Regions from separate parts of the Lysinibacillus sp. NPDC048646 genome, predicted to be linked through region 2. Evidence: riboswitches for the same ligand, from Rfam matches in the RefSeq annotation. Region 2 holds a riboswitch; the other holds the start of a gene.
The links. A riboswitch is a leader RNA that binds a small molecule or an ion and turns the genes downstream of it on or off. The one in region 2 is predicted to bind cobalamin.
Positions count from the first base shown of each region.

Region 1: another riboswitch for cobalamin. It lies ahead of ACQKII_RS08180 (hypothetical protein); the one in region 2 lies ahead of ACQKII_RS21375 (energy-coupling factor ABC transporter permease).

Region 1 is NZ_JBNNLZ010000005.1:99,643-115,524, reverse strand. Features, by position in the region: gene ACQKII_RS08205 (ABC1 kinase family protein) at 1-758, shown strand, start outside; gene ACQKII_RS08200 (NlpC/P60 family protein) at 1,116-2,249, shown strand; gene ytvI (sporulation integral membrane protein YtvI) at 2,434-3,492, opposite strand; gene ACQKII_RS08190 (hypothetical protein) at 3,585-4,133, shown strand; gene ACQKII_RS08185 (hypothetical protein) at 4,965-5,264, shown strand; cobalamin riboswitch at 5,578-5,790, shown strand; gene ACQKII_RS08180 (hypothetical protein) at 5,968-6,507, shown strand; gene ACQKII_RS08175 (ABC transporter substrate-binding protein) at 6,513-7,463, shown strand; gene ACQKII_RS08170 (hypothetical protein) at 7,689-7,859, shown strand; gene ACQKII_RS08165 (tyrosine-protein phosphatase) at 7,899-8,666, shown strand; gene ACQKII_RS08160 (MATE family efflux transporter) at 8,839-10,218, shown strand; gene ACQKII_RS08155 (putative RNA methyltransferase) at 10,219-11,049, shown strand; gene ACQKII_RS08150 (lysophospholipid acyltransferase family protein) at 11,129-11,737, shown strand; gene ACQKII_RS08145 (low molecular weight protein-tyrosine-phosphatase) at 11,795-12,259, shown strand; gene ACQKII_RS08140 (YebC/PmpR family DNA-binding transcriptional regulator) at 12,494-13,213, shown strand; partial or broken gene ACQKII_RS08135 (ArsB/NhaD family transporter) at 13,280-13,462, shown strand; gene ACQKII_RS08130 (methyl-accepting chemotaxis protein) at 13,554-15,302, shown strand; gene ACQKII_RS08125 (methyl-accepting chemotaxis protein) at 15,510-15,882, shown strand, end outside.
Region 2 is NZ_JBNNLZ010000029.1:14,568-30,449, reverse strand. Features, by position in the region: gene ACQKII_RS21425 (cobalt-precorrin 5A hydrolase) at 1-92, opposite strand, end outside; gene cobM (precorrin-4 C(11)-methyltransferase) at 85-870, opposite strand; gene cobI (precorrin-2 C(20)-methyltransferase) at 870-1,577, opposite strand; gene cbiE (precorrin-6y C5,15-methyltransferase (decarboxylating) subunit CbiE) at 1,570-2,790, opposite strand; gene ACQKII_RS21405 (cobalt-precorrin-5B (C(1))-methyltransferase) at 2,747-3,880, opposite strand; gene ACQKII_RS21400 (precorrin-8X methylmutase) at 3,880-4,539, opposite strand; gene cobK (precorrin-6A reductase) at 4,552-5,313, opposite strand; gene ACQKII_RS21390 (sirohydrochlorin chelatase) at 5,310-6,224, opposite strand; gene cobJ (precorrin-3B C(17)-methyltransferase) at 6,239-7,909, opposite strand; gene ACQKII_RS21380 ((2Fe-2S) ferredoxin domain-containing protein) at 7,914-8,285, opposite strand; cobalamin riboswitch at 8,424-8,606, opposite strand; cobalamin riboswitch at 8,853-9,036, shown strand; gene ACQKII_RS21375 (energy-coupling factor ABC transporter permease) at 9,178-9,924, shown strand; gene ACQKII_RS21370 (energy-coupling factor ABC transporter substrate-binding protein) at 9,926-10,198, shown strand; gene cbiQ (cobalt ECF transporter T component CbiQ) at 10,202-10,975, shown strand; gene ACQKII_RS21360 (energy-coupling factor ABC transporter ATP-binding protein) at 10,972-11,808, shown strand; gene ACQKII_RS21355 (S8 family peptidase) at 12,347-15,859, shown strand.

The sequences.
Region 1 (15,882 bases), on a different contig from region 2:
TCGGACGCTTGGGAGCGACTCAACAAGAAGGTTTAAAGCTATTTTTAATGGGTATTCAGCAGAATGATTCGAGTATCTTATATGATGGTTTAATGCTATTAGTAGAAAATGCTGCTCATGCAGAACGGGCTAGAATGGAGCAAGCAATAGATCAAATATTGTTGAAAATCACTTATGTAGATCGTATTCCAACTGAAGAGTTGATTCACTCGCTATTTACCGTTGTCCGTGATTTTGGCCTTGCGTTTTATCCCTCTGTCGGTCTGGCGCTTCGCTCATTAGTGACGTTGGATGGTACTTTGCGAATCATTGATCGACAATTTGATATTTTCACAGAGGCAAAAGATTTTTCTTCCGCCTATATGCGCGCAGCATTTCTAAAGCCTTTTAAAGAACCGATGGCTACAAAGGAACGTTTGCAAGAAGAGCTATCGATGTTAATTCCAACATTACGAAAAATGCCAAGAAGAGTTGACCAACTCATTCAACGAGTTGAAAGTGGGAAAATTATATTACACCATGATATTTTTTCAGATGAACATAATGCTCGTTTTATAACGCAGTTATTTTCACGTTTCGTCTTATTACTCGTTGGGATTACATTTGGTATTATATCTGTAGCGCTATTAGCTATCTCGCAATTTATACATGATTCCTATGCGGTTTACTTAAATACAGCAGCGTACTTAGGTCTGTTCTTATGTGCAATCCTATTAGTACGGCTATCTATTCAAGCTTTACGTTCCATGAAACAATAGGTAGGGGAAAAATTCCTCTGCCTTTTTTTTACTGCCTGAGAAATATATAGCGGTATATTACAAAACCATTACAAATAATCATTCGTCATTTGTGTAGCGGGAGTTAATTATGTGATAATGCAGTGTATTGTTGTATATTGTAGAGTAATTAAGTGATATCGATAATATTACAAAAATGTTTCGAGTTTTACTAAACTATTAAAACGACGAGAAATAGTATAAAAGTTGTGCCATTAATGCTAAACTTTAAAAGGCTAATAAAAGTATAAACGTAAATTTGATGATAAATAAAAATCGTTCAAGTGATTACATAGAACACCAAGAGCGAAATTGATGGATGAAGGGAAATGAAGATTAGTGGGTAAGCGCAATAAATGGCGTAAGTCGATGGTGCTAACATTAGCACTTGCTGGCGGCTTATTATTTAATACAGTCCAACCAACCGAAGTGCACGCAGAAGAAACTTCTCAACATATGATTGAGAAAAAAGCTCAGATTGATGCCGAAGTTAAGAAATTAGAGGCGGAATTAACAAATCTCCAAAACGATATTGACGAAAAAGTGAAAGTATTTAACCAAGTACAAGCAGATATTAAAGAAGTTGATGCGAGTATCGTGGAAACAGAAAAGCGTATTGAGCAACGTTCAGCTATTTTGAGTGAACGTATGGCTGCATACCAAGCGCAGGATAACACAGTGGGTGTTTATTTAAGCGTAGTTCTTGAAGCGAAAAGCTTTGCAGACTTAATGGACCGTGTCGTAGCGGTTAAAACATTAATGGATGCAGACCAAGAATTAGTCAATCAACAAGAAGCAGATAAAGCCAAATTAGAAGAACAAAAAGTAACTTTAGATGAAAAACAAAAAGAATTACAAAAGCAATTCCAAGCGCTTCAACAAAAAGAAAGCGAAATGGAAGTTAAAAAAGCTGAAAACGAAGCAAAATCACTTGCGTTAAAGGCTCAAATTGCATCGAAACAAGAAGAGGAACGCTTAGAGGCGGAACGGAAAGCAGCTGAAGAAGAAGCGGCTCGTTTACGTGCTCTTCAATCTGCTGCACCTGTAATGCAAACAACTAATATTAGTAATGGTGGTAAAACGCAATCAATCGTTGTTGGTTCAGGTACAGGTACAGCATCTTCTGGCGATGCTATTTCAACAGCTAAACAATTTTTAGGTCGTGGTTACGTATGGGGCGGTAGCAATCCATCAACAGGTTTTGACTGTTCAGGCCTTGTACAATGGTCATACAAGCAAGCGGGAGTTTCATTACCACGTACAGCATCTCAGCAATATTTAGCAACACAACGCATTTCCGCAAGTGAAGCACGTGTTGGTGACTTAGTATTCTTCAGCTATGGATCAGGCGTAGCACATGTCGGTATTTATCTAGGCAACAACACGATGATTGATGCGCAAAACAAAGGTGTTGTCATCGAATCACTTGATTGGTGGAATCAATATTTAGTAGGCTTCGGTCGCATTCAATAATCCTACTATTATATAGACGATTTAAATAGCAAAAAGGTCATCTTTGTAGAGCAAATTACAGAGATGGCCTTTTTAAAAGGTTAAAAAAATATAAAGGAAAGTTGCTATATGTGGCAATTACATTAAAATTCATTTTCTAGCGCATATCGCAGCTTAACTGCCACGAATGCGCTTTTCTAATAAGTTAAATTTTGAAGTTCCACTTGATAATGCCTGTTTCTTTTAAAGCGAAGAATAAAATAATAAAGAATGGTCCAGTGAGTAAACCAATAATACCAAATAGCTGAAGTCCGATAAACATTGCTATTAATGTTGGTAAAGTAGATAATCCAATATGATCTCCCATCATTTTGGGCTCGACTACTCGACGAATAATGAGTAAAATTACTGCTAAGATGAATAATTGAACAGCAATGGATGTGTTCCCCATTAATAAATGATAAAGTCCCCAAGGTGCCAAAATAATAATTGATCCCAGGAATGGAATAATGTCGATAAGCCAAATGATCAAGGTCATAGTGACAGCATATTTTGGTTGGATAAGGAGAAGTCCAACAAGTGTGACACCGCCAATAATAAAGCTAACGAGTAAATGTGCCTTCATAAAACCAAAGATTGCATCTTTTAAGCGATTGGAGATTATTTTCATCTTTTTAGCAGTAGATGGCTTTAAATATTTGTAAGTAACCTGTTTTAATTTTGGCAAATCGAGCATAAATAAAAATAGAACAATCATATATACGAGAAGACTAATAAAGAGGCTTGGAATTTCCGAAAAGAATGCGGTAACTTTGGTATAATTAAAGAAGTTTAGAAAAGATTCTTCAATTTTCTTGATGAAATCCAACGTCGTATTTTGAAGTGAGGTACTCACTTCAGCGGGGAAGTCTTCGGTATATTTAGAAATGTTATCTTGCATGTGAAGCCACATTTCCGATATCTTAGAAATATAATAAGGGGCTTGCTTAGAAACTATTATTATTTGCGACATGAGCTGTGTAATAGTAAAGTAACAAATAATAGAAATAAAGATAACGCTCATTATGTAAATGAAGGCGACTGCAATTTTACGTGACATTTTCCATTTGCGTTTAAAAAACATAACAATTGGTTCTAAGAAAAAAGCGGTAATTCCAGCCAGTATAATAGGCACGGAGACTGGTATGATAAAATATGCCGCAATTATTAGGCATATAATCACAAGCGTTCGTAAAATCAACTTTCGGGTAATAGATTTATTCATAAACTCTCCTTCTTGGTATAAATTAAGTTAAGTGTAACATAAAAAATTTAAAAGTTTATAACGTTCTGACAGAATAAAGGTAGGGATGAATCATGGAAAAAGAGGTTTTGCAACTTTTTAGTAATTTAACAGAGCTTGACCGTGAAATTCAATACGAGTCTTACGAAAAATTGATGAAAATTATGCAAGAACCAGTTGATTGGACATACGCAGTCTGGGAGCATCTCATTCAAGCCCTTACATATAAAGATGGACATGTGCGTGCGCGAGCAGTACAGTTTTTATGCGCATTGGCGGCAAAAAGTGATCCAGAAGAACGTGTACTAGAGGATTTTTTGAAAATCTGGGCAGTAACGTATGATGATAAAACCGTAACAGCAAGACATAGTCTACAAGCAATTTGGCAAATTGGTCTTGCAGGACAGGTGCAAAGAGATTTAATTGTTTCATATTTAGCAAAAAGATTCCAAACATGTATTGACGAAAAACACCCGGCACTCATGCGATATGATATTATTGTATCCTTTAAAAAGTTGTTTGATGCCACGAATGACACGAAACTATTGGAAATTGCACAAAGATTAATTGAAGAAGAACAAGATGCAAAATATAAAAAGAAATATAAGATGGCCATTCGTTAAACAAGCGTAATGGCTGTTTTTTTTATCTCCATTCAGCAGATATTTTTTGTACCGAAAGCGTAGCGACAGGTACAGAAGACTCCCACCTCTGAAGGTGGTGAGATGAATGCGGGTGTGGTTCCTTTTCAGTGGGTGTCCAAACACCTACTGAAATAGAGGAACTCAGTCTAAGAACGCCACGTCCTGTGGCAACGACTGAGTGACCAACATTATGTTGGCCCAAAGCCTCCGGCAGATGTCACGGATTTTGAATTGTGCGGACACAATTCAAAATCCGGACGCAATTACGCCAAGGCGAAATTGATTTGGAAACTCGTTTGTTGGAGAAAATTTAGTTTATTGCTATAATCATGAAAAATATGAAAAGGAGTTATATGTTAAAAGGAGGATGATTTCAATTTGATGTAGAATTAATAATTTGTAACAAAATACTGAAAAATAGGAGGTTTTATTATGTCGAAGGTGAAAAAATTCTTTTTTCCAGTATTAATACGATGAACAAGGTTTTGGTGATTTCGATCTTGGGAATGGGTTTAACTGGTGCCGTTTTAATCATCTCGGTCGCGCTGTTGTTCAAATCCCCAACGGGAAACGTGTTGCAGATGGTTGCTGCCGCCTCAACAGTAGCTTTCGCGGTGTTCGCTGTCTCGGCTCTAGTATTGCGACAGCGCTTTGAGGACAAAAGAGAGTGATATTTCTATATTTGGTTTGAATATTCTAAGTACGCCTCATAATTTGGCAACAAGTGTTAAAAGTTATGGTAGTTAGATAAAGCGGGTCAATATACAATTAGTATTAATTAATAAAGTCGGTATTAAGAAGTAGACAAATTTGTCTACTCCCAACCAATGTCGTTTTACATATCAGTTTGAAGATTTACAAAAAATGCATGAGAAATATGGTAAGAATAATTTCGTAGTTTTAGGTTTTCCTTGTGATCAGTTTGATAATCAAAATCCTGAAGATGGTGAGGAAACTATACAGCTTTGTAAAGTTAACTATGGTGTGACGTTTCCAATTTTTGAATTAGTGCAAGTAAACGGTGAGACAACACATCCATTATTCAATTATTTGAAGCATGAAGTGGATTTTCGAGAATTTGGAAAGGCGAATATGCAGGAAAAAAGCTAGCTCAATCCATTGTCCAAATTGTACCTAGCTTTTTAGATGGTCGTAATATTCACTGGAACTTTACAAAATTTTTAGTGGATGGGAACGGTAAAACGATTACTCGCTTTGAACCAACTGATTCACAACTTGATATTGAGCAAGCTATTGATAAAATCTTATAGTCATACTTTAATTAGAATTTTTGAGGGAGAAACACGAATAGCTAATCGTTATGTAGAAATAGTGCTAAGTTTTGTATATTTTCGATTAAGTTTTCCGCAATTTCGCAACTACTTTTTCAACACAATATATGATACACTGCTTTACAAGTGAATAATTCTTGCAGAATAAGGGTGCTAGGCCATAGCATAATCGGGAATTCGGTGTAAAACCGAAGCTGTTTCCGCAACTGTAAGTACAGATATCATAAAATTAAGCCACTGTCGAAGAATCATAACTCTAGTAGATGGGAAGGTTTTTATGACATCGCTACATAAAGGTAGCGAACTGTACAAGCCAGGAGACCGACCTTTATTTGAGCGTATAAATACTCTTCGGAAGTTAGGGGGATATACGGCAAATACATAGGCAATGTCGTGTCAAAGCGACGCTATTTATGCATTTTCGTCGTCTCTCTGTTAATCGGGAGCGGCTTTTTTTTATGCACTTTTACTTTCATCCAGTAAGTAAGAATAGTTTCGCGAAAGAAAGTGGGGTCTCAGGTTTGAAAAAAAATGCACGTTATTCATGTTATCCGTTTATGCGTGAAAAAATATCATTGGTAGATTATGAGATTCGTACAGATAGTTTAACAACGCATGTGGGTGTTGCATTAGCTGCTATAAAGAAAGAAACGGTTGAAGTTGTGGCAGCTGATTTGATGGCAATTTTGCCAATGGCCTATCATGTGAATGGTTCGGTGCGTGGCAAATTAGCTGTAACCGACGAAGATTTAGCATGGCTTAGCAATCGTTATGATTTTTACGTTGAGTATGTTAGGGAAGAGATTCAAAACTTTGTTTTACCTCAGGGGACGGAGGCTGCTGCTGCCCTTCATTTATGTCGAAGTGAAGCAAAGAAATCATACCGTGCCTTGCACAAAGTGTCTGAGGAGCGAGAAGTACCAACCATCCTTTTCGATTATCTAGGATTACTGGCCAATGTATTTTTCGTAATGGCTATATACATGAATCAACAGGCTGGAATCGCCGAGATTCCGTTTATAAGTAAATCATACCCAATGAAAAAGAAAAAAGGAGAATGAGTGAAGTGAAAAAATTAGTTAATTTCCAATGGCTTTCGATTTTGATGTTAGCGTTTGTCCTAGTAGGCTGCGGTACAACTGATGAAGCGAAGAATGGGGACACATCGAAGGAAGAAAAAACAGCTGAATCAGGCTATAAAGTGACAGATGATCGTGGTGTAGAAGTGACATTTGATGCTATACCAAAAACGATTGTATCCTTACAGCCAAGCAATACAGAAATCTTATTTGCATTAGGTGTAGGTGATAAAATCGTAGGTGCTACAGAGTATGATACATATCCAGCGGAAGCACAAAACATTGAACGTGTATCAGATTCTAGTACGTTTAATAGCGAACGCATTGTATCATTAAATCCAGATGTGGTGATAGCTTACTCTGCTAATGGTAAGGACGATGCGTTAAAAGGACTTGAAGATGCAGGTGTAAAAGTATTTGTTATCAAATCAGCAGCTTCATTTGAAGATGTCTATGGTGATATAGAACAAATTGCGACTGTCATGGGTGTTGAGGATAAAGGTGATCAACTAAATGAAGACATCAAGGCTAAAATAGCTGATGTTCAAGCAAAAGTAAAAGATGTAGAAAAACAAAAAAATGTTTACTTGGAAATTAGTCCGAAGCCAGAGATTTATACAGCAGGTTCAGGTACATTCCAACAAGAAATTTTAAATGCGGCTAAAGTGAACAATGTATTTGCTGACAAAAAGGATTGGGTAAAGGTTTCTGAGGAAAACGTCATTGCTAAAAACCCTGAAGTCATTCTAACAACTGTAAATTACGGCGAAGACCCTGTGGCAGAAATCATTGCTCGCAATGGTTGGAACACGATAACAGCGATTCAAAACAAAGCTGTATTTTATGTAGATGCTGATATATCCACTCGACCTGGGCCACGTATCGGGGAAGCGGTTGAGCTAGTAGCCAAAGCTGTATATCCTGAATTATTTCAATAATTGAAGATTTTTAAGAGCCGTCCTATAAGTTTGGGCGGCTTTTTGAAATATATGAATGTATACCGATACCGCCTCAGAAAGCCTTGCTAAGATGGAGAACGCGTTGGTAACAGCGGGGAAACACTACGTAGCAAAGTACACCGTTCGGGTACCGTTGACTGCCGCTCAGGTCAATTAGCGCACTGCTCAAAAATCACTTATCATCACGCAGTTTACGAGGAGTGTATGGAAAAGAAGGCAATGATATTTTTTGCGAAAAGTGGCGGCTTCACAACATGGGTGAATGCTAATTATGTGGTGTTTATCGTAAACAGTACATTTATTTTAGGAGCTTACTGTGTAAAGAAATACCCTAGTGTGAAAATTGGTATTATCCTTAGTTGTTCTATAGAATAGAGGGGAAGGTGATTGCTAATATAAGGGGGGACGTAGTGGATGACACAGTTTGACATGAAGGTTATTCCGTTTGAAGCAGTCTATAATTTCCGTGATATGGGTGGCTATAAGTCGAAAGATGGGCGTATTGTAAAAAAAGGCTTAATCTATCGTTCGGCAGCACTAGGGAAAATGACGATGGCGGATAAAGAACGCTTTGAGACATTAGGTGTGAAAACAATTTTTGATTATCGGGACAAACATGAAGCACAAAATAACCCTAATCCGACATTTTCAAATGCTAAATATATACAAATCCCAGCCAAGGGGAACCATGCTTTTGAAATGCCTACGAATACTGGGGGGCAAAATTTCTATAAAGTTGTAAGTCCAGAAATGTTCTGTGATTTTTATGCACAGATGCCCTTTAATAATGCTTCATTTAAAGAATTGATCGCCACGATTCAAAACCCTGAAAATTTAGGGCTTGTTCATCATTGTGCAGTGGGCAAGGACCGAACTGGTATAGGTGGTGCACTGATTTTATTAGCATTAGATGTCCCTGAGGAGATTATTATGCAAGATTACTTAGATACGAATGAGCTTTTACGCCCGATGGTAAATCGTATGGCACAGGCGATTCGGAAGGATTTTAATGATCGCGAATTACAGCAATTTTATGCATTAATGTCTGCTCGAGAAGATTATTTACAAGCGGCACTCGATGCAATGGATGTTCGTTATGGCTCAAAGACCGCATTTTTAGAGCAAGAGTTTGGTCTAACGCGAGACAAACGTGCACAATTACAAGCTAATTGCTTAAGTTAAAAAGACACCCTTTCACACAAGCCCTGTGAGAAGGGTTTTTTTATGTTCAACTTTCATGAGATGATAGGAAGGATTTTGCCATCCTTTCTCACCGTATAAGTCTTTACAGCAGACAAATCTATGATAAGATACAATAGGTTTTTATGCAATTTAGAGAGAGAAGTGAAAAGGATTGGCGGAGACGATTAGTGAGAAAAATGCGGCTGACCATTTAAGTTTATTTCATTTAACGTGGCCAATTTTTTTAGAAGTTTTTTTATTTATGTTAATGGGGTTAGCCGATACGTTTATGCTGAGTGCTTTATCTGATAATGCTGTATCGGGGGTTGGAGCGGCCAATCAATATATTCATATTGCAATTTTAATATTGGAAGTTGTCGGAAATGGTGCTTCGATTGTTGTTTCACAGTATCTTGGTTCAAGGCGTTACTTTGAGGCGGCGAAGATTTCGGCATTGGCAGTTACCATGAATTTATGCGTGGGACTAATTATGAGTGTCGTATTCTTCTTTGGTGCAAGTCGCTTAATGACCATGATGAATTTAAAGGGCGAAGTATTGATATATGCACAAAGCTATTTAGTTATTATTGGTAGTTTTATTTTTTTACAAGCGATTATCAATGCGTTAGCAGCAGTGATTCGTGTACATGGTTGGACAAAGCAAACGATGTATGTTTCCTTAGGCATGAACGTGCTCCATGTGGTATTAAATTATGGTTTGATTTTTGGTAATTTAGGCATGCCAGAGTTAGGTGTAAAAGGGGCAGCGATTTCTTCCGTTATTAGCCGTGGACTTGCAGTAATCGTGTTTTTATGGCTGTTGTATCAAGTGATGGAAGTTCGTGTAAAGCTAGAATATTACTTTACCTATTCAAAGGAATATGTTCAGAAAATATTAAATATTGGTTTACCGTCAGCTTTTGAGCAGGTGCTGTATCAGTTCTGTCAAATTATATTCCTTTACTATGCTACCTATTTGGGAGCCGAAACGCTGGCGGCTAGACAATATGCTATGAATATTTCTATGTTCACGTATTTATTTGCAATTGCTATAGGCACAGGGACAGCGATAATCATAGGTCGTAATGTCGGCGCCGGCAAAAAGGAGGAAGCGTACCATCAACTGTGGTCGAGTGTGCGTGCAGCTTTTATTTTCACGATAATAATGGTGGTGGCTGTGACGCTTTTCCGTACACAGCTTATGAGTATTTTTACGGATAATCCAGAGGTAATTGCTATTGGAGCGTCTGTCTTAGTACTGAGTATTTTACTTGAAACGGGGCGTACAATGAATATTGTTGTGATTAATTCATTACGTGCCTCAGGGGATGCAAGATTCCCTGTGAAAATTGGTTTTCTATCAATGGTTTGTATGAGTGTGCCACTTGGTTATTTGCTTGTATTCGTTTTAGAATGGGGCTTAGTAGGAATTTGGTTAGCTATATCGGCAGATGAATGGTTGCGTGCAATTATCGTATACTTTAGATGGAAAAGTCGAAAATGGGAGCGTTTTGCACTCGTTTCACCAACAGAGCAAAAGGAGGCGAATTAAATGGGGGCATTATCTAAACGAGCTGCGGGAGCGGCAATGATGAATAGAAATATTACTATATTTGCTTGTCCAATTTGTAAAGAGCCTATGCTTGTGCATGAACAAGGGCGGCTTGAATGTTCAATGAATCACTCTTTTGATATTGCTAAGCAAGGCTATGTGAATATGTTGACACATGGTGCTACTTCAAAATATAGTAAGGACCTTTTTGAATCTCGCAAGGCCATTATCGATAGTGGTATATACGACTTGCTTGAAGAAAAAATTAGAGAACAAATTGCTGCTGCCAAAATAGTGCTGGATACAGGCTGTGGCGAGGGTTCACATTTAGCTCGTATTATGGCGCAAAGAGAAGGTATTGGCATTGGCATTGATATTGCAAAGGAAGGAATTCTTGCTGCAGCTCGACATTATCCACAGCAAATTTGGTGTGTGGGTGACTTAGCGAAGAGTCCATTTGCAAAGACTAGCTTTGATGCGATCTTAAATATTTTATCGCCGGCGAATTATGAAGAATTCAAGAGACTATTAGTACCCGGCGGCTGTGTGATAAAGGTTGTACCGCAAAGTGGTTATTTACAAGAGCTTCGCACACAGCTATATGCTGATTCAGCTAAAGAAACGTATTCTAATGAACAAACCGTAGAACGTTTTCGAGATAGTTTTGCCGATGTGATGGTTGAACGTGTTACCTATACAGTGCCACTTGCTTCAGAGCTTGTTCCTGCACTACTTGAAATGACACCAATGGGCTGGCATAAGTCAGATGAAGCGAAAATTTCTCTACATGAAATAACAATTGATGTTGATGTGTTAGTGGGAAAGGTCTAATTGTTGTATAGGTAATTGCAGCATACTAGTCTTTTCGATTACAATAGTGATAACTATTTAATAAGATAGGAATGAGACCGTGTATAAATTTGTAGCAAGCATCGTCAAGATAATATTAAAGTTAATGGGCTCGAAGGCTCGTGTATATGAGGAGCAGAACTTACCGAAGGATGGTGGGTTTATTATTGCATGTACCCATACAGGCTATGTTGATATTTTAAACTTAGGTGTTTCCATGTATCCCCGTGAAATTTATTTTATGGCGAAGAAGCAATTGTTTGATATAAAAGGACTTGGCTGGCTCGTCGGGCATTTAAATGCCTTTCCGGTTGACCGCGATAACCCAGGGCCAAGTGTCATTAAAATACCTTCACAGTTATTGAAGGAGGGGAAAATTGTTGGGATTTTCCCTTCTGGTACTCGTAATTCAGAAGGTGCTGATTTAAAGCAAGGTGCGATTACGATTGCACAGCTGTCAAAGACGCAAATCGTACCAGCTGCTTACGTTGGTGCACGTAATGCTGGCGATGTTTTTAAGCGTGGCAAGGGTTATCTAATCTATGGCGAACCGTTTTATGTAACAGGTAAGGGTAAAGACGGACGCGAGGAATTTATGCATCATTTAGAGCATGAACTAATTGCGTTAACAGAAGAGTTACACAAGCGGATTGCAGTAGAGAAAAAGTGAAAAGAAAGCACTCAAAATCATTTGGTTTTGAGTGCTTTGTCGTAGGAGGACATTGGTATGATTCGAGTGCTTTTTGTTTGTTTAGGTAATATATGTCGTTCACCCATGGCTGAAGCAGTGATGCGTGATTTAGTAGGAAAAGAGCATCTAAGTGACGCCATTGAAGTGGATTCTGCTGCGACGAGTGCGTGGCATATTGGAGAACCACCACATCTTGGTACGCAAGATAAGCTTCGAGAGTATGGAATCTCAACGAAAGGGATGAAAGGACGACAATTACAAAAGATTGATTTCGAACAATTTAATTATATTGTTGGGATGGATCATAGTAATATTCACAACATCCACACCATGTTGGGCAATCCAGATTCACCTAAGATTTTGCGCTTTTTAGATTTAACGAGTCATAGAAAAGACGTACCTGACCCTTACTATACAGGGGATTTTCAAGAAACCTATGACTTAGCCATAGAAGGATGCCAGGCATTATTAGTAAAGATTAAACAAGATATGAAATTGTGAAAATACTACTATTTATGGTAAAGCAGTTTAAACAAAGGCTCGAAATGATGAAATTTTTTGTAATTTGACTTTCATAAAACATCACCTTAAACATTGGTATATCTAGCTTTGTAAGCATCATTGTGTTATTATTTGCAGAGTAAAGATACGATAAGTATTTAAATACCATTTACAGATGTGTAGTTGCACATCTATGATTTTTATAAACTTTATTTTCGAAAGAGAGTGGAAACAATGGGTCGTAAGTGGAACAATATTAAAGAAAAGAAGGCGTCTAAAGATCAAAGCACAAGCCGTGTAAATGCAAAATTCGGTCGCGAAATTTATGTAGCAGCAAAATCAGGCGAACCAGACCCTGAATCAAACCGCGCCCTTAAAGTTGTCCTTGAACGTGCAAAAACATATAGTGTCCCAAAACATATCATTGAAAAAGCAATTGAAAAAGCGAAAGGTGGCGGCGATGAAAACTTCGATGAGTTACGCTATGAAGGTTTTGGTCCAGCCGGCACAATGCTAATCGTGGATGCTTTAACAAACAACGTAAATCGTACGGCATCTGATGTGCGTGCAGCATTCGGTAAAAACAATGGCAACATGGGAGTAAGCGGTTCGGTGGCTTATATGTTCGATTCAACAGCTGTTATTGGTCTAGAAGGTAAATCGGCAGACGAAGTACTTGAGATTTTAATGGAAGCTGATGTTGATGCACGTGATATTCTGGAAGAAGAAGAAACAGTAATTATTTATGCAGAACCAGATCAATTCTTTGCTGCTCAAGAAGCACTAAAAGAAGCAGGCGTACAAGAATTCACGGTGGCTGAGCTTGCCATGTTACCACAAACAGAAGTTGCATTGACTGGTGAAGATGTAGCAAAATTCGAAAAATTAATTGATGCATTAGAAGACTTAGATGATGTACAAAATGTTTACCATAATGCAGATTTAGGCGAATAAAATTAAATAATGTTAAACCAGTAGCGATATCATTGCTACTGGTTTTTATTTAGGGAGGAGAATTGTAATCTAGGACCGAAAATGAATCCGATTGGATCACTTGCCACATTATTGTGGCTTCATATATTAGCGCAAAAGGGCATGAAAATAAGCTGGAGTCAGTTTTTAAAGATAGGTGTTATTCTAACTGTACCGACGCTTTTCGCTACTTTACTAGCATTAATCGCTTGGATAGTAATAATTACGTAGTAACAAAGTCGAAATAGTTGAAAAAATAGAATAATAGGTGATAATAAGGGATTAGTATACTAGTAAATTAAAGGAGGAAAGTGCTAATCATATGCGGACAGCAGATAAGTTAAGCAATAAAATTGTTTTTATTTCGTTAATTACGTTAGTAACTTTATTGATTTTTTTTATTTTGACGACAATCTATACGGCGAGATCTGCAGTTAATCAAACGATGGGCTCACAGGCAGTAGAAGTGGCGGAGAACATAGCTAAACATTTACATGCAGATGATTATGTTGAACTGTCAGAAAATCCAATAGAATCTGAATTATACTGGCAACTACGAAAAGAGTTAAATGATTTACGCGAAAAAAACGGTGTCTTGTATGCTTATACATTTGCAGCACCGAAAGTGGATCAGAAGGTAAGATTTTTAGTAGATGGTATGCCCGTAGATGACCAAGAAAATGCAGGGGTTATTGGTACTGAATCTTCATCAACAAACTACAAAGATCTTGAAAAAGTCATGGATAAGGGTAGTTATTATTCGGATATATTACATAGTGATTTTGGTGATTACTTATCAGGTACGGTGCCTTTAAAGGATGCTTCGGGTAATACTGTTGCTTACGTTGGAGTCGATATTGAAGCTACACAGGTAAGTGGGGTAAATAAGGCAGTTTTGACTTCAATCTTACCAGTTATAATAATCATTATATTAATTTTAACAGTAATTGTTATGTACGTGATGTATAGCTATGTAAACCGTGCATTAAATCCGCTAACGTATCTAGGGAGAGCTGCAGAAAGCTTCGCCCACGGTGATATTGCTAATGCAACTGTAGAGGTTGCCAAAATTCACTTAAAAGGTAAAAATGAAATTACGGTTTTTGCACAAGCCTTCCAGGAATCGTTAAGTAAATTAAAAGATACTTTCTATACTATTCAAAATCGAACTTCGACATTACAAGAAGTTATAGAGAAAATAGATTTAACATCACAGCATGTTGAAACATCCAATACGAAAATTGCAAACCGAATTATTGAGGTTGCGGCGGGCAGTGAGCAACAACAACAAAATAATAACGAAGTCGTCTTAACGATGAATGAAATGTCGATTGGCATTCAACGTTTAGCTGATACAACTTCAGAAATTGCAGAGTCTTCTTCAGCGATGACAGGGTTAGTGGAAAAGAGCGTAAGCCATTCCAAAGAAGTTGTTTCACAAATTCACAATGTAGAGGCATCCGTATTACGTACGGCCGGCCATGTTGAAGAAATGGGTGAAAAATTCCGTTCCATTGAAGAAATGGTATCGGTTATTACTAGCATTGCCGATCAAACAAATTTACTCGCATTAAATGCAGCAATTGAAGCAGCAAGGGCTGGAGAAGCAGGTAAAGGATTTGCTGTAGTGGCTGATGAGGTGCGAAAACTTGCTGAAATGTCCAAGGTTTCTGCTGATGATATTCATAAGCATTTAGAAAGTTTTAAGGACATTACAGACCGTGCACTACATGAAATGACTTGTAGTACAGAGGATGTACAGTCCGGAAATAAGGCAGTTCAGCAAATTGGTGAGAGCCTGACACAAATTCTACATTCGGTCGTTGAGGTAAATAATAAAATTCAGGATGATTCAGCAGTTATTGAGGAAATGTCTGCAGGCTCAGAGGAAATTTTAGCGACGACTGAGCAAATGCAAAATATAGCGCAGTACAGTGCACAAGGAACGAAGGAAGTGGCGGCTGCATCAGATTTACAAGTGTCCATGGTTTCAGAATTAAATGAAATTGTGAATATTCTAGAGCAAACTTCAAAAGAAGTAATTGGAGCCATTCATACATTTAAATTATGATAAACATCAAAAAGCTATTTTTCTACTGACCATAATCATGTAGAAAGATAGTTTTTTTCTTATACATAAAAATATTTTAATAGAATATTCAGACAATAAAACGACTAATTGCATATTATTTGTGATTTACCCATTGTGTAAACTTTGAAACCATTCCATAATATAGATTAATACAGGTTGTGAACGAAGAGAAAAAGGGGGGAAAGTATGAAATTTTTACGTTCAATACAGGGGAAACTAATTATCATTTCATTAGCATTACTAATAGTGCCGAGCTTAATTATTGGTATAGTTAGTTATGGGAAAGCAAAAGATGGTATGGAAAGTATTGGAGAACAAGTTATCGAAAATAGCGTTAAATCTGCTTTGCAATTAATTGAACTTGCAAATGAAAGAGTAGAAAATGGCGACATCCCTTTGGGAGTTGCGCAAGAAAGAATGCGGGAAGCATTTCTTGGACCAAAGGACAGTGAGGGAAAGCGGCCAATTAATTATCCTGGAAATCTCGGTGAGAACGGGTATATCTATGTTTTAGACGATGAGGGAACTTTAACAACCCACCCTACTCGTGAAGGGGACA
Region 2 (15,882 bases):
CCAATTTGTACGCCATGCTTTGTAATGGCTACAACTGCATAAGCATTACGTTGATCAACTTCTGGCAAAACGCCCTCTTGCAATTCAATCACTTGTCTTCACACCTTTTCGGAAACCATGCGTAAAGGTCGCATCATATAATTTCGAACGGTATTCATCTTTATCATGAATGTTCGGATCTAATGCCCAGCCTGCTAAAATCATCGCATGTTTACGAATGCCATTGACACGCATTGCTTCATCTAATTCAACTAATGTCGTGCGCACAATTTTTTGATCTGGCCAAGAAGCACGTTGAATCACTGCCACCGGTGTATCATCAGCCCATCCTGCATTTTGCAATTCTTTGACGATTTTCTTTGTTAATGTGGCACTTAAGAATAGCGCAATCGTACAATGATGGCTCGCTAAATCACGTAACTTTTCAAACTCCGGTACAGGTGTACGCCCTTCAGCACGTGTTAAAATAAGCGTTTGCGTTAAATCAGGGATTGTCAGTTCTGCTCCGATTGCCGCCGCAGCTGCAAATACTGAGCTAACACCAGGAATAACCTCATAGCCAATGCCTTCTTTTTTCAATAGTGCAACTTGTTCCATGATTGCACCATACATAGCAGGGTCGCCTGTGTGCATACGTGCTACTACTTTGCCCGCATTGACACGATCTACCATCACCGCAACCATTTCCTCTAAGTGCATACCCGCTGTACGAATAACCTCTGCATCAGGTTTTGCTTTGGCAATGAGATCTTCATTTACCAAAGAATCTGTATACATAACAACGTCTGCTGTTTGTAACATATGTAAACCCTTCACCGTAATTAAATCTGGATCCCCAGGGCCAGCACCGACAATATATATTTTCTTCATTATTTACGCACCACCATTAACGTTAAATATTCTAAATCGACACCATCTAATTCTTGAACATCCCAAATAATTTCCTCGTCTGACGTTACCTTTGTCACAACCGATGCCTTATCCAGTAAATCTAAATCGCGCAGTACTTCCAGCATTAAGTCAATAACTTTTGCAACTTTAATGAAAACAACCGCATCATGACTTTCAATTGCTTCTCGCATAGCATCATAATCGTCATGAGCAGGAATAATTGCTACACGATCATCGCCGTCCGCAAGCGCAATACCTAGTCGCGAAGCTGAGCCATTGAATGATGAAATACCAGGCACTGTACGAATTTCTACTTCTGGATGCATATCCTGCATAAGCTTCATCATATGGATGAACGTACTATATAATAGTGGGTCCCCTTCCGTCACGAACGCTACGTCCTTACCCTCTTGCAGTTTGCCATATACAAGCTCCACGGATTTTGTCCATTCACGTTCTAACACAGCCTCATCCTTTGTCATAGGGAACACGAGACCGAGCATATCTTTCTCTTCTGGGTTTATATACACATCTACGATACGATGCGCATAACTTTTACTGCCCTTCAATTTTTTCGGATACGCAATAACTGGCGACTCCTGAATGACACGGAATGCCTTAACTGTAATTAACTCTGGATCGCCAGGGCCTACGCCTAAGCCATATAAAATACCAAGATTACTCATGATTCTCTTCCTTTCGATGTGCCGAAATAATAAAAATCGGATTTAATGGGACAAAACGGGTCATATCTAGAATCGGTTTACTACGTGCAAGCTGCGCCTGCAAAATATCGACAGCAAAGCCACATGCTTTAAACGCTTCAACCGCCTTATATAAATTTTCTATTGTTGCTGCATTTAAGACAATGCGTCCATTCGGTTTCAATCGTGTACAGCACAACTGTAATAGCTCCACCATTTCTCCACCTGTACCACCGATAAAAATCGCATCTGGATCAGGGAAATTTTCAAGTCCTGTCGGTGCTTTACTATGAATCGCGGTTATATCCACACGGAATTTCTGCTGATTTTGCATGCAGTTTTCTAAATCAGGTGCATTTTTTTCCACCGCGAATATTTGCCCTTCTGGTGATAGTTTGCCAGCCTCAATAGCCATTGATCCTGTACAAGTGCCTACATCCCAAATGATGCTATCCTTTTGTAACTGCATTGCCTGTAGACTTAACACACGAATTTCCTTCTTGGTAATAAGCCCTTTATCTGGCTTACGCTGTGAAAATTCTTCATCATCAATGCCTAGTGGATAGCGTTTTGGTGCGGATGTTTGCTGTAAAATAACTACATTCAGTGGTGAAAATATAGCCGTTTGTAATTCATCTAGGGAATACCAACCATATTTTTCATCATTGCCTTGTAAATTTTCTGCAACAAATGCGCGATATTCCGTCATCCCAAAATGCTTTAGATATTGTGCCAGTGCATTTGGATTATTTTCAACGTCTGTAAGAAGCGCTATTTTCTCTTTACCGTCAATGCGCTGTGCTAAGCCCTTCATTGGTCGCCCATGAATACTTGTTACATAGGCATCTTGCCAGCTCTCACCCATTTTCGAAAATGCTAGCTGCACAGAGCTCATATATGGATAAACCTCGATGTCTAGCTTTTTCGCTAAATAACCACCGATGCCATAAAATAATGGATCACCCGTCGCTAAAATAACGGTTTTTCGTGTTTCGGTCGATAACCTTTCAACAAGTGCTGAAAGACCACCCTTAATGACAACTTTTTCGCCTGTAAAGCTCGGAAAAAAATCAAGAACACGCTCACCACCAACAAGAACCTCACAGTCTTCAATCCACTGTACATACTGTGGCAATAAGCTTTCCTGTCCGTTATCCCCTATCCCAATTAATTTCATCGATCGATGCAATATCATCAGCCCTTCCTAATAATTGTCCCTGCATCGAGTATATCGATGTGGAGAGCGTCAAACCGCCCCTTGTGTGGTGCAATGAAGAATAACAGCATGCCTCACATAAATGATCAAAAAAGGCCTGATAGCCCTTGTCCGCCATGATTTCACCGACTTGTGAAGCCGTATTGGCCTCTCTAACTTCGGACACTGTGTCTTCATCTGCACCAATATCCACTGCCAATTGAGCCAAAAAATTAAAATCAATAGCTGCACTTTTTGAATGCACCATCATGACACCCTGAGCAACCTTTGAAAATTTCCCCATCATACCAACGAGCGATACTTGCTTTATGCCGAGCCGTTTACAATGTTTCAATGTAAAGCCGACAAAATCGCCCATCTCAATAAATGCTTCCTCTGACAATTCAGGGTACTGTGCCATGGCAAACTTTTCACTGCGTCCACCGGTTGTTACCACTAAATGGTCACAACCGGCGGCCTTTGCCACACTAATGGCTTGGACAATACTCGCCATATAGGCGGAACTCGAAAAAGGCACGACGGTTCCCCTTGTGCCTAAAATGGAAATGCCCCCGATAATGCCTAACCTTCCATTTAATGTTTTTTTAGCAATTTCCTCACCCTCCGGTACGGAAATTACGACCTTCACACCACGTTCAATTTGAAAGTCGTCAAGCACGCTTTGTACAGTACTATGTATCATTTTGCGTGGTACAGGATTAATAGCAGCTTCCCCGACTGCAACTGGTAAGCCGGGCTTCGTTACTCGCCCGACTCCAATTCCTCCGTCTAAATGTATGCCTGGTGTATCGGCCCAGCTTACTGTGCCGATAATGAGCGCCTTATGTGTTGCATCTGGATCATCACCAGCATCCTTTATCGTTTCACAGCTTACTGCGTTGCTATCAAATGTACATTTTTCAATTGTAAACGTTGCATCACGCCCGATTGGCAAATGAATGGTAGTCGTTTCCTGTTCTTCATTTGTAATCAGTGCTAGTAATGCAGCTTTTGTTACAGCAGTTGCACAGGCTCCCGTTGTATAACCGTGACGCATGTCCTTGGGATCCTTTTTTGGCTTCCGCTCCATTATTTTTTCGCCTGTTCGTCCGCTAGAATAGAAATGGCATTCAATGCGGCAACCGTCACTGTACTACCGCCTTTACGGCCAACATTCGTAATATATGGAATACCTTCTATCTTTAATAGCTCCTCTTTCGACTCAGCCGCTGATACGAAGCCAACTGGCATACCGATAATCAAATCCGGCTTAGCTAAACCTTCTTTAATCAAGCGAATCAACTCAAGTAATGCTGTCGGTGCATTGCCGATTGCATAAATCCCACCTTCGTGTAATGTTGTAGCCTTTTGCATCGAAATAATGGCACGCGTTGTATTTTGTTTTTTTGCTTCAATGGAAACATCTTCATCTGCGATATAGCAGTGTAAATCCCCGCCATGTTTTTGGAAACGTTTCTTCCCTGAGCCACTTTCAATCATTTGTACGTCAGCAATTACGTGACGACCTGCAAGGATAGACTTAACCCCAGCTTCTAACGCTCCTGGTGTAATGATGACACTACGACCTAACTCAAAGTCAGCAGATGCATGAATAATACGACGAACAACTTTCCACTCGTCTTCTGTGAAGTTATGTTCACCCATTTCCTCTGCAATAATTGCGAAACTGTAATCATAAATCTTATCTGGGTCTACTGTTAATGGTTTGAAATCTGTTTTAAAATCCATTTGTCCTGCCTCCTAAAGTGTGTTGTGAACAGCCTGTAGCAAATCCTCGAAAGTGGAATACTGTTGGCCGTAGTGTATATTTGGTCGAGCAATTAAAATCGTTTCAATGCCACAAGCAAGTGCCGCCTCAAGCTTTTCATCAACTGAACCAACTTTGCCGCTTTCTTTTGTAATCATCAGTGTTACGTCATATTGGCGGAAAAGTGCCTCGTTTAATTCTTTTGAGAATGGTCCTTGGATCGCCACAATATCTCTTTGGGCCACACCTAGTGCCTCACATTTTTCCATATTATCGAGACGAGGAAGCATACGCGCAATAACACGCGTATTTTCCAGACCTTGTAATACTTTTGTAAACGTCGCTAATGTTTTACTGCCTGTTGTCAACATAATGACACCGCGTTTTTCTGCTGCTAGGTTAGCCGCTTCCTCATAATCTTTCACAACCGTAATGAGAGGATGTGCGTAATGCTCATGGGCGCGTTCATAGCGAATATAGGGTACACCCGCCTTTTCCGCTGCTGCCATCGCATTTTTAGAAGCCTCCTCGGCAAACGGATGGGAGGCGTCTACAACAAGTTGATAGCCTTGATGTGTTAAAATCGCGGCCATTTCTTCAGCTGTCAAGCGACCAACTAAATGAGGGAGACCAACTTCTGTCAGACTCGTAGCGGCTGAATCCGTAACTACCGTTGCTGTCACCTGCTGACCAGCAGATTGCAATTCCAGTGCTAGATTCCTTGCATCACTCGTCCCCGCTAACATGAAAATCATTTCACCGGCTCCTCTTCAGGATGATGGTGGTGATCGTGGTCATGATGATCGTGATTGTGGTCGTGGTGATCATGATCGTGATCGTGGTGGTGATGATGCGCATGACCATGCACCGCAGCATAAGCACGGTAGTTTTCTAAATCTTGCATACCTGTCGAAGTCCCATTTACAGCTTGCTCAATACGCTCTAACAGCACATTTTGTAGGCGCTCATGATAGCCAAAATAATTAGCAATTTCAATATCACAGTCTGGGTATTTTTCGTTAAATTGCTGGCGCATGCCATGCATACGTTCCATGAGGATGCCTGTAAATAAAAAGTATGGCAGCATAATAATCTTTTTCGCGCCAAGCTTCACGCAGCGTTCAATGCCTTCTTCAACACGTGGGTCTGTTACGCCCATAAAGGCACTTTCCACAATCGGAACAGGTAATTTTTCCCATAATAAACGTGTGATTTTATAAAAATCACCGTTGGCATAAGGATCACTTCCGCCACGCGCAATTAATAGAATGGCTGTATCTTTATGCTCTTCTTCTGCATTGAAGCCAGTTTCTGCAAGACGATCTTCCAGTATTGCAAAAATTTCATCATGAATGCCAATCGTTTGTGCATAGGTGAATGTAATGTTTGGATAATGTTCACGCGCGTGCTCAATTTCTGCCGGGATATGCATCTTAGAATGTCCAGCGTGCAGTAAAATAATCGGAATAACATGTACCTCTGTTGCGCCCTTCTTCACGCAATTCGTAATGCCTTCTTCAATGTTTGGCGAAGCAAACTCAAGGAAGCACGTTTCAACTAAAAAGCTGGCATCGATCCGAGGAGTCATTTGTTCAATAAATGTACGCACCTCATCATTTCCTGCTGCTAAACGGCTGCCATGGCCGACAAATAAAATAGCTTTCATCTCTTTTCTCCTCACTAGTCGCCGCACGGAGCTGGCTCTACTTTTATTTTTGAAGACATATCTTGATACGTAAAATGCAATATTTTTTTCACACGTTTGAAATATTTAAACAAGCGTTCATTTGGATGCGCGTTAGCTTTGTACTCTTCAATAATGTTTGTAACAAGTGGCATAAGTTGTTCAGGTTCTAAGCCTTCTACAACAGGTTGTGCAGCATGCGCTGTACGCCCCACTGGTTTTGCCCCGATAAAGACATCAAATTTACTTTTACGATAGACGATACCAATATCGTCAAACACTGCACGATAGCATGCCATACCACAGCCGTTAAAGCCGATATTCAGCGTTTTGGGTAAAGCTAAACCACCAAGTTTTGCTTGAATTTCCTCGGCATATGGAATAGAGTCAGCTTTTTCACCATAACAGAAGTCACATGCTTTTAATGACAGTACATCACCGATTGGTGCTAGCAAAAACCCCACTTCCCGTAGTTTTGCTGTAATTTCATCGGGTTTCGACGTTGGAATTTTCAAATGAATTTGATGATCAGGTGTATATTCCATCGTTCCTTGTTCGCCGACAACTTGTGCTAAAGCCGTCATTTGCTGCGGCGTAAAAAATTTATTTGCCACCCCAGGACTTACAGCTAGTTCAAAAATGGATTCAATTTTTTGTTGAACTAGCTTTGGTGTTACATGGCCAGCGCTTGTCCCCTTTACCATCGCAAGTGCCGTTGCAGCCATTTCAAGTGATGATCTTTTAGGTGTTGACACAGGTGTAATTGCTATACTGGGCTTACTGCGCCCTGCATTCGGGTCTGCCGCAAAATCGGCACGCGCTGTTCCTGTTTCTTGATTCATCGCCCATGGTTCATTTTCTTCTTTCAGACGCTGATGTGGACGTAATGGCTGTTTTTCTTCCCCAAGCGTATATTTACGTTGATAGCCTCGCGGTGTAATCATTTTATTGTCATAGAAAAATGTGGATGAATTTCCGATCACAACTGTTGTGAGCATTCCAATATCATGTTCAAGCATTTCTGCTAATGTTGTCATCGTAACTTCCTGGCGATCACGATAGGCACTTTTCACGAGACCTACTGGTGTATCTGGCGATCTATATTCTAGTAGAATGCGTTGTGCTTCTACGATTTGACGTGTGCGACGACCACTTTTAGGGTTGTAAAGGGCAATAACAAAATCCGCCATTGCTGCAGCTTCCACACGTTTAGCGATTAAATTCCACGGTGTTAAATGGTCACTTAAACTAATTGTGCACGAGTCATGCATAATCGGTGCACCTAGTAAACTTGCACACGAGTTAATAGCAGAAATTCCAGGTACAATCTCGACTTCCACACCAGTTGCTTCTGTCCATCCAAGTTCGATTAACACCTCATAGACAAGTCCAGCCATTCCGTATACACCAGAGTCTCCACTAGAAATAACAGACACGATATTGCCTGCCTCTGCCTGACGCACAGCTTCCTGTGCCCTTGAAACTTCTTCGGTCATTCCTGTACTAACAATCGACTTTGCCGTCACTAAATCTTGAATGAGCTCGACATACGTTTTATAGCCGATGATAAAATCACTCTGTTGTAGTGCCTCGACAGCTCGTGTTGTAATATGTTTAAAATCACCGGGTCCAAAGCCCACAACGAAAATCTTACCTTTTTGCGCCATTTTGTTACCCCTCTTTCACCTTTTCGATGCCTTTAATCGCTGTTGTTTGTGCTGTACGCTGTAACAGTCCTTCACGAAGTGTAAACACGTGTTCACTATGTAAAGACTCGTGGTGTACGTCTTGCACGAGCACCCTCGCATGCTCTGTCGTTGGCACGCGATACCAGTTTCCTTGCGGATAAGCGATCACAACACATGCATCCTTACATCTGCCGTTGCAGCGTGTTCTTGTCGTATGTATCTCCTTATCAAGTGCTTGTATCTGTATTTCATCACGTATTGCTTGGGTAATTTCCTCGCCATCTTTTTTCATACAGCTACTGCCATTGCAGATAAAAAGATGCGTTTTCATGCCTTCTAAGTTCCAAGTTGTCATTGTATTTCTCCCCTCATTATGCTTTTAGGAAAAAGAAAAGACCTTCACTCTAGACGAAGAGTAAAGGTCTTGTAGAAGCCAAATAAAAACGAATAAAATCAGGTACTCGCTCTCGCTTCAACTTCTCCCTCCGAAAAGTTTGCATGCCATCAACTAAGCAGGTTTCCTGACTTAAGCTTCTTTTTACTTTCGCGCCTTCCCAAGTTACACAGTGGCATTTGCGATTTCATCAGCTATTACAGTAGCGGGGGCTGTATCGGATTCGCACCGATTTCCCTATTATCTCGAATAATATCGAGCACTTATAGATGTATCTATATGAAATTTAGATTGTATAAAACGTAATTGAAAACTGTTTCTATCATAGCTTATTATTTATAAATTTCAACAATTCTTTTTTAATTTGTGAAATTTTTAGTAAAATTTCTATAAATAATCCCTATGAAAATGTTGTTTTCCCCTTTCATTTATCAGAATTTTCTTGATTGAAGCTCAATTAAAATTTTTTTTATAAAAAAGAGATAGCTTATTTATGGAAAATCATGTTACACTTTGTCGTGAAATCTCACAACTTCATCTTTTTTCGGTGCGAAGTGTAGTCATTTCGCTTAAAAGGGAAGCCGGTTCAAGTCCGGCGCGGTCCCGCCACTGTAATAGGGAGTTTTATAGAGTATGTCACTGTCCAAAGGATGGGAAGGCCTATAAAATGGAGAACTAAAGCCAGGAGACCTGCCGAAAAATACGTGATCGTTTCAACCTACGAGGATAGGTGTGCGGCTTGGCAGATTATTATTCTATTTGCTTTTTTAGCTATGCACTTTTCCTAAATTGGAGAAGTGCTTTTTTTTTTGCGCACGCTACATTGTAAAATTTAATTGAAGGAGGAGCCGTTTTGAAATTTTCTTGTTGGAAGCTTAGTTATTTCTTACTGGCATTTTTACTCGTGCCAAATCGGGCATTTGCCATGCACATTATGGAAGGTTTTTTGCCGATTGAATGGGCCATTTTCTGGTGGGTCGTTTCGATTCCATTTATTATTTTAGGATTACGTTCAATCCGTAAAACAATCGATGAAAACCCTGAAACAAAAATGATACTCGGTCTTTCAGGTGCTTTTGCATTCGTGTTATCCGCACTTAAAATCCCATCTGTAACAGGAAGTTGCTCACATCCAACTGGTGTTGGCCTAGGAACTGTCTTATTCGGTCCATTAGCAATGAGCGTGATTGGAACAATCGTATTATTATTCCAATCTTTACTTTTAGCACATGGCGGCATTACAACATTAGGCGCAAATGCCTTTTCGATGGCTATTGTGGGACCATTCATCGCTTACTTTATTTTTAAAGGATCTAAAAAAATCGGTCTATCGTTCTCACTGGCCGTATTTTTTGCAGCAATGCTTGGTGATTTAGGTACATATGTTGTGACGTCTGTTCAACTTGCACTTGCCTTCCCATCAGAAGTAGGTGGCTTTATGGCTTCCTTTACGAAATTTGCTGGGATTTTTGCATTAACACAAATTCCGCTTGCAATTAGCGAAGGAATTTTAACAGTCATCGTCATGAATTTCCTGAAAAAATATAATGTTAGTGAATTAAAAGCTTTACGTGTTTTCTCAGCAAAGGAGGCACACTAAAATGAAAAAAAATTTACTGTTATTAGCAATTGTAGTGCTGTTGGCCATCATTCCGCTATTTGTACAAAAAGGTGCAGAATTCGGTGGCGCTGATGGAGAAGCGGAAGCAGCAATTGGTGAAATTAACGCAGAGTATGAGCCATGGTTTGAAAGTTTCTGGGAGCCGCCAAGTGGTGAAATTGAGAGCTTGTTATTCGTACTTCAAGCCGCAATCGGTGCTGGTTTTATTGGCTATTTTATCGGCTTCATGCGTGGCAAACATAAAGAAGGTTAAGCGATGTTACTCATTGATAAGTATGCTTATATAAATAAACTAGCGTCTGTTCATCCGCTAGAAAAAATGACGTTTTCCCTTGGTCTGCTACTACTGTCACTTATCATGAGAGATGAACTTATATCACTCATTACATTTATTGTAATGAGTGCTTTTATCATTTTAGGTGCACAAATTCCCTTTATGTATTATGCAAAGTTATTACTGTTACCAGGTTTTTTTCTATTGTCGAGCTTAGTTTCGATACTAATTGCTATTGCGCCAACATCAAGTGTCATACCTCTCCATATTTGGGCATTCCAGCTGAAAACATGGACTATTTTTGTGGGCACTGCAAGCTTGCTGACAGCGCAAGAACTCTTTTTCATCGTACTTGGCAGTATTAGTTGTTTATACTTTTTAATATTAACGACATCCGTGCAGTCTATCTGCCATGTGCTGCGACAGTGGCATCTGCCAGTATTATTTGTCGAGCTTGTGGAACTAACATATCGCTTTATTTTCATTTTTTTAGACAGTATGCAAAAAATACATTTAGCACAGCAAGCAAGGCTCGGCTATCGTTCTCCGATGCAATGGCTCCGTTCAGTATCTATGCTAATCGCTGCATTATTTGCAGAAATGTTCCAGCGCAGTCGTGAACTCAATAATGCGATGCAGGCACGCGGTGGTGAACCTGTCTACTGGCCAGAGAATGTTAGCTATAGTCAGAAAAACTGGCTAGGTATTACGAGTGTTTTTGTATTCCTCATCATTTATGGAGGGTTTTTCTCATGACAGATCTTTACTTTGATCTCCAAAATTTATCTTATAGCTACGCAGATGGTACCTATGCTTTAAAGGATATTACGCTACAAATTCCAAAGGGTCAAAAAATCGCAATACTTGGACATAATGGGGCCGGAAAATCAACATTATTTCAGCATTTAAACGGCATTTTACGACCAACTACAGGTAATATTTTCTTTTGCGATGTAGCAATGAGCTATAATCGAAAAGCTTTAAAATCTTTGCGTCAACAAGTTGGCATTGTATTTCAAGGTGCGGACCATCAACTTTTTTCTGGTACGGTTAAGCAAGACATTGCCTTCGGACCACTCAATCTTGGTTGGACAAGTGAAAAAATTGAAGAAAAAATCGCCTGGGCAGTTGCTCAAACTGAGGTGGCAACATTGCTCGAAAAACCCATTCACTTTTTAAGTGTTGGACAGAAAAAACGTGTAGCAATGGCGGGTGTTTTAGCGATGGAACCGTCTGTTTTACTATTAGATGAACCAACTGCAGGACTGGATAATTATTATGCTGCACAAGTATTACAGACCCTTGCAAAGTTGGAAAACGGTGAACGAACAATCTTACTTGCTACGCACGACATTCCACTTGCTTATGAATGGGCAGATCAAATTATTGTTATGGAAGCTGGGCAAATCATCTATAATGGTGATCCTATTGCATTGTTCTATCAACAAGATGTACTTGAACGTGCCCATCTCGAACGCCCGTGGATATTTGAAATGGCTATTGCGTTACAAAACAAAAAGCTATTTGAACAAAACATTACAATCCCTCGTTCGAAGGAAGATTTACAAAGACTTATTGAACAACTTTAAGATATTTTTTTAACATTTCTTGGATAATAATTGCATGCTTTTCACTGGTGCTAGCATCCACTCTCCTCGACTGCTATTTTACAAATCGAGTAAGAGAGGTTGACACCCCCACCTTACGTACGGTTCCATGAAGACAGAAGGACAGTGAGTTTGTATCTCGCTGTCCGTTATACTTTTATGTCTATTCTTACCATTTGAATACCTGACCACTTAGTGTCTCCTATGGGATTACGATTTCTTCTACTGAGAAAGTTTGTCTTTGGATTGTCTGCTCATCAAACAAGTGAAATTCGAATTCGAGTTTACGCCATATTCCTTCATGGTTCAGCTACTTTTCGCTAAGTAAGTTTCAACGTGTACGTTATGTTTCCTTCAGACTTACCTAGATGAACGTACTCTTTCTCATCATTCATCTGCTATGACCGCGAAAACTTTGGAAAAATATTCACCTATATCCTTATATTACGAAACTTTTTGATCTTTCATTCGTATCACTATAGATGTGACTTAAAATAAAACACGCAAGGAGAGAAAACAATTGAAGAAATGGATTAAGAACTCAATGGCTGTAGTAGCATCTACAGCACTAATAGTTCCTGCTGCTTCCGCCTTTGCAGAAGCACCACAAAACACAGCGAAGAACTCAGAGTTAGTGAAGATTGCTATCGCTAGCAAACAGGAACAAACATTAAAGCAATTCAACAATCAAAAAGAATGGATTAGTCAGGATACAATTATCGTCAAGCATTCCGGTCTTGCTAAGAATGCACATCAAAAAATTGGCTCAAAAGTAATCCGGTCTATCCCTTCATTAGGTTACGATGTTATCCAACTTAACAAAGGAGTAACGTTAGAAAAAGCAGTTTCCTATTATGTAAAGCAACAAGGAGTTAAAAGTGTATCTCCAAGTTACGTGTATCATGCCTTTGGTACCGGGGAAGATCCAAAGAAAAAGGATATGTATCATTTAAATCTGCTTCAAATTGATAAGGCCCTTGAATTAGCAGGCAATCACGACGTAAAAGTAGCTGTTATCGATTCTGGTGTGGATTTTAAACATCCCGAACTAAAATCTCAAGTGCTACCACCCTATAATGCAGCAGCACCTGCCAATACTACTTATCCTGGCGACCATGGAACACATGTAGCTGGAATTATTGGCGCAGCAAAAGATAATGCTATTGGTGGACATGGGGTTAATCCAAAAGCCAAGCTTCTTCCTATTGATGTATTCAACGGAAAAGATGGCGCCAATGATTTCGTCATTGCACAAGGAATCCTTTATGCCATTGAGCAAGGCGCTGATGTTATTAACATGAGCCTTGGCGGCTATGGCGAATCTCCATTAATGAAGGAAGCCGTACAGAAAGCGATTGATAATGGCATTACCGTTGTAGCAGCTGCTGGAAATGAATCGACAGATAATTACTCCTTCCCTGCTTCTTTCGAAGGTGTCATTAGCGTAGGTTCTACGAATGATAGAAATAAACTATCAAGCTATTCAAACTACGGTCCATCGGTTGACGTGGTAGCTCCAGGTGAAGATGTATACAGTACAGTTCATGATGAGAAAAAAGGATCATCCTTTGTAAAATTTAGCGGGACATCAATGGCATCTCCTGTTGTTGCAGGTGTGGCGTCCCTACTAAAATCAAAATATCCAAATTTAAAGCCTCATGAAATTGAAGCTATTCTCGAAATGACCGCGAAGGATTTAGGCGAGAAAGGCTATGATCTTACATATGGACATGGTCTTATCGATCCTTTAAAAGCATTACAGTTTGATATAAAAAATCTACCTAAACAGTACACAGAAACAAAAGATGAGCGAATGAAAAACGCAAAAGACCTTCAAAAAACTGTATTGAATACAGAAAAAGGTGAATTCAAACAGCCAGATGAAAAAAAATGGTACAAGGTTGATTTAGCATCAGATGAATATGCTCAACTGACATTAAAAGGTGCCAACAAATTCGATTATGCATTTGATTTGTATTTCTACCCTAAAGGTCATAAAGATGAAGTAGAACCAATCAACGTGAATGATGTCCGCGTAGGAAAGCAAGAAGGATACCTATTTAAAGCAGAACAAGAAGGAACGCTGCTAATTGGCGTAAAAGATCATAATGGCAGCTATAGTTTAAAGGGCGAATCTAACTACATCTTTACAGCTCAAACTACAAAGGAATTACCAGTTGATTCATTAGATATGGACAATATGGAGAAAATCCAAAAGTTCCCATACAGTACAGCAGGGAAAAACTATACCCTACTTTCTAAAGATCAACAAAGAGACAAAGATTATTTTACTTTTACAGTAAAAGAACCAACAACGCTAAAATTTGATTTATCGGGTATCCCAGGTGTTACAGCATCCATGGAACTTTATCTAAAAGAAGACTTAAATAATGTACCGACAGAAGAACTTAATGATGAGGAATTGGATGAGGCGTATCCAATTCAAACATCCTACGGCACGGATAAAGGAGACGAAGTAAGCCTTATCGTCGATGCTATTCCTGATGAGGAGTATGTACTAAGCGTATCAAATGAAAGCGATATCGATTTTTCACTTGACATGTTCTTTAGCGGAGGCATTGAAGTGCAAGAGAGTATAAGTGAATCAATGATTCCTTACACATTAAAAGGAGAAGTCGTTAGCCTTCCTGAAGATGAAGACGGACTTCCATTAAATGAGGAAATACTACCAGACAACGTACAAAATGATCAATTACCTGTAACTCCGTATAAAGCTAAAAAAAATAATCAAGCCAATGATTTAATGAGTATGTTCATGAGTCCAGATGGTATGGGAAGTCTGGAAAATGTGGATGCAATTATGGAGAATGCGATTCGTTTTGATATTGGAGCAGATCAAAAAGCATACTTCCAAACAGAATATGATGAAGATTACTTCTTATTTGAAGCTAAAGAAGATGCCGTATATGGTTTCCATATTAATAAAGGCATGAACCAAACACCAGCTGGAACCATATTTGAATATGATAAGGATACAAATGAATTATTACCAGTTTCTTCATTAACTAATGATATGGGACTAATCGGTCTACTTCTGGGAACAACAAGTGATGAAAACGAGGCAAAGACAATTGCCTTGAAAAAGGACAAAACCTATGTTGTAAGTGTAGTCAATTATGGTAACCGTTCTTCTGAACCATACACACTTAAAACAAGTAAAATGGCAGATATTCCAACAGATCATAATAAAGATAATAATACACCAATAAATGCTCAAACGATTCAACCTGGTATTACCTATAAAAATCATCTCATTTATAAAGATGATACTGATTTCTACTATTATAAGCAACGAGACAAAGATGAAGTTATGAGTCTTCTTGTTTCTTCCGTACCATTGACGAATGAACAGCTAAATCAATTACCTAAAGAGCTTCAAAAAGAATTTAAATTTTCAGGCTCCATTATTGAAGACACAAATGGTAATATGGAAATCGATCCAAAAGAAATGGAAACAGAAATTCCATTTGGGCAAGGTGAAAACTTAATTGAAATATTACTCGGCATTTCTGGCACAATAGATGTAAATACTTCATTTAAAGCGAAAAAGGATCGCGGTTATTTTATTGTTGTTAATGGAGCGAACCTTGGACAAGTATCGATTGAACCATATACTTTAACTATGTTTGATCATAATAGAGTAGATGAAGATGCAGATTCTGAGTTAGTCAATGGTGTACCAACAAAACCATCTCAGCTTACAAAAAAAGACGACAAATGGGTAGCTACTCAATATCTGAATGCAGGAGTTCCATTTGGTGATAAGGACTATTTTGAATTTACCAATGACAGCAAACGTGATGTGTTCTTCTCTCTACAAACAGAAAAAGCACTGGATGGCGTCATCCGCATTATTGATGCAAAAGGAAAAACAGTAGAAACCTTAGATCTTTACGGTGCTGAAGATGCTGAAGTAGGTACGGTCGAACTCGATAAAGGAACATACTATATTGAAGTAAGTGAATTATATGGCAAAGCTAGCACACAGCCATATACACTTGAGATAAAATAAGCTATAAATCCCCTACACTGAAA